DNA from 2 places in the Roseateles sp. NT4 genome. Region 2 is predicted to be linked to the other one. Evidence: predicted binding sites of a transcription regulator. Region 2 holds the regulator's gene; the other holds the start of a gene.
The links. The regulator HrcA, encoded in region 2, represses chaperone genes, less so after heat shock. The targets are predictions, from matches to a motif close to TTAGCACTCNNNNNNNNNGAGTGCTAA.
Positions count from the first base shown of each region.

Region 1: a site for HrcA is predicted at 2,001-2,027, ahead of rpoH (RNA polymerase sigma factor RpoH). Genes of this name have one in related genera too.

Region 1 is NZ_JBPZGZ010000003.1:571,488-574,891, forward strand. Features, by position in the region: gene cyoE (heme o synthase) at 1-373, shown strand, start outside; gene ACS5PN_RS21585 (SCO family protein) at 373-987, shown strand; gene rpoH (RNA polymerase sigma factor RpoH) at 1,032-1,949, opposite strand; gene ACS5PN_RS21595 (chemotaxis protein CheW) at 2,129-2,629, opposite strand; gene ACS5PN_RS21600 (ATP-binding protein) at 2,661-3,404, opposite strand, start outside.
Region 2 is NZ_JBPZGZ010000008.1:100,208-103,611, forward strand. Features, by position in the region: gene ACS5PN_RS30545 (hypothetical protein) at 1-489, opposite strand, end outside; tRNA gene ACS5PN_RS30550 (tRNA-Ile) at 1,170-1,246, opposite strand; gene hrcA (heat-inducible transcriptional repressor HrcA) at 1,282-2,289, opposite strand; gene ACS5PN_RS30560 (NAD kinase) at 2,357-3,223, shown strand; gene recN (DNA repair protein RecN) at 3,238-3,404, shown strand, end outside.

The DNA of each region.
Region 1 (3,404 bases), on a different contig from region 2:
CTGGCTGCTCTGCCTCATCATCTTCCTGTGGACGCCGCCGCACTTCTGGGCCCTGGCCCTGTACCGCGCCGAGGACTACGCCCGCGCCGGCCTGCCCATGCTGCCCGTCACCCACGGCAACGACTACACCCGGCTGCAGATCCTGCTCTACACCTGGGTGCTGCTGGCGGCCACGCTGCTGCCCTTCCTGACCGGCATGAGCGGCTGGTTCTACCTGGTCGCCGCGGTGGCGCTGGGCCTGGGCTTTTGCGCCTATGGCTTCCGGCTGTGGCGGTCCTATTCCGAGATGCTGGCGCGCCGGACCTTCTGGTTCTCCATCTGGTATCTGTCGCTGCTGTTCGCGGCCCTGTTGATCGACCACTACATCGCATGATGAACACCCGTCGTTTCGCGCTGGCTGCGCTCGCCGCCTCCTCGCTGGTTTTCCTTGCTGCCTGCCAGAAGTCGGGTCCCGACAAGCCGGCCTTCAAGGGCATCGACCTGACCGGCGCCGAGTACGCCCGCACCCTCAACCTGACCGACCAGGACGGCCGCGCCCGCTCCCTGGCCGACTTCAAGGGCAAGGTGCTGGTGGTCTTCTTCGGCTACACCCAGTGCCCCGACGTTTGCCCGACGACCATGGCCGAGGTGGCCGAGGTCAAGCGCAGCCTGGGCGCCGATGGCGACAAGGTGCAGGGCGTCTTCGTCACCATCGACCCCGAACGCGACACCGCCCAGCTGTTGAAGGCCTATCTGGCCAGCTTCGACCCCAGCTTCGTCGGCCTGCGCGGCAGCGAGGAGCAGACCCAGGCCGCCGCCAAGGAGTTCAAGGTCTTCTTCGCCAAGGTGCCGGGCAAGACGCCCGAGACCTACACCATGGACCACACGGCCGCCAGCTTCATCTTCGACACCGAGGGCCGGGTGCGCGTCTATGCCCGCTATGGCGCCGGTGCCCAGCCGCTGGCGGACGACATCAAGCTGCTGCTGGCCGAGGCTGGCAAGAAATGAAAAAAGGCCCCTGACGGGGCCTTTTGCTTGGCGGGTGCTGAAGATCAGGCCGCTTCGGTGAGCGCCTTCTTCATCTTCTTCATCGCCGCGACCTCGATCTGGCGGATGCGCTCGGCCGACACGCCGTATTCGGCGGCCAGCTCGTGCAGCGTCATGCCGCCCGAGGCGTCGTCGTTGACCTTCAGCCAGCGCTCTTCGACGATGCGGCGGCTGCGCGGGTCCAGCACGTCCAGCGCGCGCTGGATGCCGTCGCCGGCCAGCGAGTCGCGCGAGCGGGCCTCGATGACGCGGGTGGGCTCATGGCTGTCGTCGGCCAGATAGGCGATGGGGGCGAAGCTCTCACCGTCGTCGTCGGTCTGCGGCTCCAGGGCCACGTCGCCGCCCGACAGGCGGGTCTCCATCTCGAGCACTTCCTCGCGCTTGACGTTGAGCTCACGGGCGACATGGGCCACCTCGGCTTCGCTCAGCGTGTTGCGGTGCGTCTGGCCCTCGGCCTGGTCGGCCTTGAGCTGGTGCTTCATCGAGCGCAGGTTGAAGAACAGCTTGCGCTGGGCCTTGGTCGTCGCGACCTTGACCATGCGCCAGTTCTTCAGGATGTACTCGTGGATCTCGGCCTTGATCCAGTGCATGGCGTAGCTGACCAGGCGCACGCCTTGATCCGGGTCGAAGCGCTTGACGGCCTTCATCAGGCCGACATTGCCTTCCTGGATCAGGTCGCCCTGGGGCAGGCCATAGCCCATGTACTGGCGGGAGATGGACACCACCAGGCGCAGGTGCGACAGCACCATGCGGCCGGCGGCTTCGAGGTCGCCCTTGTCGCGCAGGCTGCGCGCAGCGGAACCTTCTTCCTCGGCCGTCAGCAGCGGCAGGCGGTTGACGGCGGAGATGTATGCGTCCAGATTGCCCAGCGAGGGCACGAGGGCCCAGGGGTCGCGGACGGCAATGGCAGAAGAAGCGGACATCGTCTTGAATCCTTGCTAACCGCAGCGCGGAATGCCGCGGTGAACGAGATATTAGCACTCCACTTGGGCGAGTGCTAAGTCAGACGATGACTCGTTTGGAATGCAATGTTTCTCAGGTTGAAACAGTGGGCGACCGCTAACTTCCAGGCATGCCGAATGCCGGAAACCGGGGCTGTGCTTCAGTCAACCAAGCCGAAATCCGGACTCTTGATCATGGCCTCGATGTCCAGCAGGATCAGCAGGCGCTCGCCGATCTTGCCCAGGCCGGTGATGAAGCGGGCGTCCAGGGCGGCGGCCACCTCGGGGCGGGGCTTGATGGCGTCGGCGCTCAGTTCCAGCACGTCGGACACCGAGTCCACGACGACGCCGACGATGCGGCCGGCGACGTTCAGCACGATGACGACCGTGAAGGCGTTGTATTCGCCGGCCTGGCCCAGGCGCAGGCGCATGTCCAGGATGGGCACGATGACGCCGCGCAGGTTGACGACGCCCTTGACGAAGGACGGCGCATTGGCGACGCGGGTGGGCGGCTCGTAGGAGCGGATCTCCTGCACGCGCAGGATGTCCAGGCCGTACTCCTCCGCGCCGATGCGGAAGGTCAGGAACTGGCGGCCATCGTTGCGTGCCAGGGCCTGCACGGCCTGGGCACCGGTGCTGGGAACAAGGTCGGTCGAACTCATCTTGCGCTGTTGCGTGTGGGGGGCTGGGCCCTCATTCTGCACGTTCCGGCCCGGCTGTCGGCGCCAACAATTCATCGACCAGGGCGAGCAATTCACGCACGTCCAGCGGCTTGGTCAGGTAGTGCTGGGCGCCCGCCACCTGGGCCGCGGCGATCTGCTCGGGCTGGGCATTGGCGGAGACGACGACAACGGGTGGCAGTGTGATGCCGAGCTCGCGCATGCGGCTCAACAGCGTCAGGCCGTCACCGTCTGGCAGTTGCCAGTCCAGCAGCAGCAGGGCGGGCGGATGCTCGCGCAGGGCTCGCACACCGGCCTCGACCGTGGGCGCGACATCGAGTTCGATGCCGGGCCGCTGCTCCAGGATGCCGCGCATGACCTCGGCATTGAGGGGGTTGTCCTCCACGTAGAGCAGCCGCCGCTGCGGTCCCGGGCGTGGGCCGGTGGGCTCCTGCGGCGCGGCTTCTTGAGACAGCGGCTTGGCGTCTCCGCTGGCGGGCAATCTCAGCACGAAGCAGGCGCCCGGGCCGTCCAGCACTTCGGCCCGCAGGCTGCCGCCCATCATCTCGGCCAGCCGCTGGCTGATGACCAGGCCGATGCCGGTGCCCGGCAGGCCGCTGCGCTCCCGGCCCAGGCGGTTGAAGGGCTGGAAGAGGGCGGCATGCTGCTCCGGCGTCAGGCCCAGGCCGGTGTCGCGCACGGCGATTTCGACCCAGCCCGGCTCCGGGCTGACAGCTTCCACGTTCACGCTGCCGTTCGGCCGGTTGTACTTGACCGC
Region 2 (3,404 bases):
CGCCTCGAGCATACCAAGTAGGTTGATAAAGTGGTTCGTACCACTGCCAGCCACTACAACATTAGCGAAGGTTTTAAATCTCTCCGCGGGCGGGCTGTATGCCTCGTAGTTACCCGTCACCAACTTGCCATCAACAAAACGTTGAAATATTAGGGTAAGTCGATCCTTGTCTGAATTCTCGTTGGAGTCGATCGCGTCGCTTATAGAATCCCATGTGAGGGTTCCGTTTCTATCAAGTTCCTTTATCTTGGCGATAACTTGATGAGCGGTCCTTACATCGTTACAGGCCCACGCCAACGCAAAATGGTCATTAATCAAAACTATTTTGCGCTCAAGGCCCGCCACTGTGAAATTGTGTTGCGGGCGAAAGTTGTCAACTCGACTCGGCAGGGTAGCCGGTGGGTTTCCCCATTTTCCGTCCTGCGTTAGCAGCAAGTCGCCTATCAACGCTGATTGACCGTGGAACTCGAACGCAGCAATCAAAGTCATACTTCCCTCCTTTAAAGACTCAGGTTCCCCCCAATTCTGACGACGTTCGATACGGCGACCACCTCAGCAAACTCTCGGCGTTATGGCCTAGTTGATTCGGCCCAGGGACGTCCAAATCGATCAAGGTCCTCCCCTTTTTGCGGGGTCAGGCGGAATCTGGAGGATTCCAGCTTCGAGCTGGCTCCTGGCACGGAATCAAGGTGGCGAAAGACGGTTGCGTCTTCGTGACATGGTGCTTTCTTAGATGTGGCGACCAATACATCAACACCAATGACGGAGCCACCGAGCCGCTATACCGCATCCACCATGCGGTGGGTGTGGAGGGAAACGATTATGGGGAAGTAGCGACGGTTCTCGCGCATTCGAAGAACCGCTTGAACCCCATAGCACTCAGTCTCAGTCCGATTGTCGAAGGACTCGGGTCAGCCTGGAGCGGATGCTTGATTTCCGGAGGCAAGTACGGCCGTGGCCGAGGGGCGTTTGAAGTTCGCATCCGCCCTGCACTCAATCGTCGCCCAAGTGGGGCAACTCGACAGAAAGCGGGCGCTAGACGAGGGCAAGTTCACCCGGCGCTCCCAAGCAATGTACGAGCGCTGGACAATTTGGCTACATGGCGGCTACATGGCGCCAGACTCACGACTCGCGACAACTGAAAAACATGCGCAAGTCTTTGATTTTGTTGGTAGGCCGTATTGGACTTGAACCAATGACCAAAGGATTATGAGTCCTCTGCTCTGACCAACTGAGCTAACGGCCCCCGGGGAGGAGGCGCGGATTCTAGTCAGCCCGGGCTCAGCGCTGGGACAGCGCCTGCCCGACCATGCGCGACGTGATGTCGACGATCTGGATCATGCGGTCGTAGGCCATGCGGGTGGGGCCGATGACGCCCAGGGTGCCGACGACCTGGCCGTCGACCTCGTAGGGCGCGCTGACGATGGACAGTTCCTCGTAGGGCACGACCTGGCTTTCGCCGCCGATGTAGATGCGCACGCCCTCGGCGCGGCTGGAGGTGTCCAGCAGGCGCATCAACTGGGTCTTCTGCTCGAAGAGGTCGAACAGGCGGCGCAGACTGCCCATGTCGTGGCTGAAGTCCTGCACGGTCAGCAGGTTGCGCTCGCCGGAGACGACGACGCGTTCTTCCTGCTGCTGCATGGCCTCGGAGCCGACCTGCACGGCGGCGCTCATCAGCCCGGCGATCTCCCCGCGCAGCGCGTCGACCTCGTGGCGCAGGCGCTCGCGCACGGCCTCCAGCGTCAGGCCCGCGTAGCCGGCGTTGAGACGGTTGCTGGCCTCCTGCAACTCGCCCTGGCTGAGGTCCTGCGCCGTGAAGACGACGCGGTTCTGCACATCGCCGTCGGGGGCGACCAGGATGACCAGCACCCGGCGCTCGCCCAGGCGCAGGAATTCGATGTGGTGGAAGACGCTGGGCTTCTTGGGCGCCGTGACGACGCCGACGAAGCTCGACAGGTTGGACAGCATCTGCGCCGCGCTGGCGATGACGCGCTGGGGCTGGTCGGGCTGCAGCTGGGCCGTCTCGACGCCGATCAGGCCGGGCTGGGCCGTCAGCATGGTGTCGACGAACAGGCGGTAGCCGCGCGCCGTCGGGATGCGGCCGGCGCTGGTGTGGGGGCTGGCGATCAGGCCGAGCTCTTCGAGGTCGGCCATCACGTTGCGGATGGTCGCGGGGCTGAGTTCCAGGCCCGAGGCTTTGGACAGCGTGCGCGAGCCAACTGGCTGGCCGTCGGCGATATAGCGTTCGACCAGGGTTTTCAGCAGGGATTTGGAGCGCTCGTCGAGCATGCCCGCATTCTATGGACAGCGCTGTTCCACCCCGGATATGCAAACCCCCTGTGGTGTAATTTGCCGCATGGCCGAGCGCTTCAGACATGTCGCCATCGTGGGCAAGCATCAAGCGCCTGGCATCAGGCCGGTGCTGGAGGAGATTGCCCAGTTTTTGTGCAGCCAGGGGCTGGACGTCTCGCTGGAAGCGGACACCGCCCTCAACACCGGCCTGACCGACTACGACGCGCTGTCCAATGACGAACTCGGCCGGCAATGCGACCTGGCGGTCGTCATCGGTGGCGACGGCACCATGCTGGGCTTTGCGCGCGACATGGCCCGCCACGGCATTCCGCTGGTGGGCATCAACCAGGGGCGCCTCGGCTTCATCACCGACATCCCGATCGAGCGCTGGCGCGAGTCGCTGGCGCCGGTGCTGGCGGGCGACTACGAAGTCGAGTCGCGGGCCATGCTGGAAGGCGCGGTCTGGCGCGACGGCGAATCCATCTTCTCGGGCCTGGCACTGAACGACGTGGTCGTCAGCCGCGGCGGCACGTCCGGCATGGTGGAGCTGAAGGTCGAGGTCGGCGAGCAGTTCGTCGCCAATATGCGCGCCGACGGCCTCATCGTGGCCTCGCCCACCGGCTCCACGGCCTATGCGCTGTCGGCCGGCGGCCCCATCCTGCACCCCAGCATCGCCGGCTGGCTGCTGGTGCCGATCGCGCCCCACACCCTGTCCAACCGACCCATCGTGCTGCCCGACCTCGGTGAAGTGCGCATGGAGATCGTCGCCGGGCGCGACGCGTCGGTGAACTTCGACATGCAAAGCCTGGCCAGCCTGCTGCACGGCGACACCATCGCCGTGCGGCGCAGCCAGCACCAAGTCCGCTTCCTGCACCCCAAGGGCTGGAGCTATTACGCGACCCTGCGACGCAAACTGCGTTGGTATGTTTAGTTAGAGCCTGACCCATGCTGCGGCACTTGAGCCTGAAGGATTTCGTCATCGTCCCCGCGCTGGAGCTCGACTTCGAGCCCGGCTTTGCCGTGCTGACCGGCGAGACCGGCGCCGGCAAGTCCATCCTCATCGACGCCTTGCAACTGGCCCTCGGTGGCCGCGGCGACGCCGGCGTGGTGCG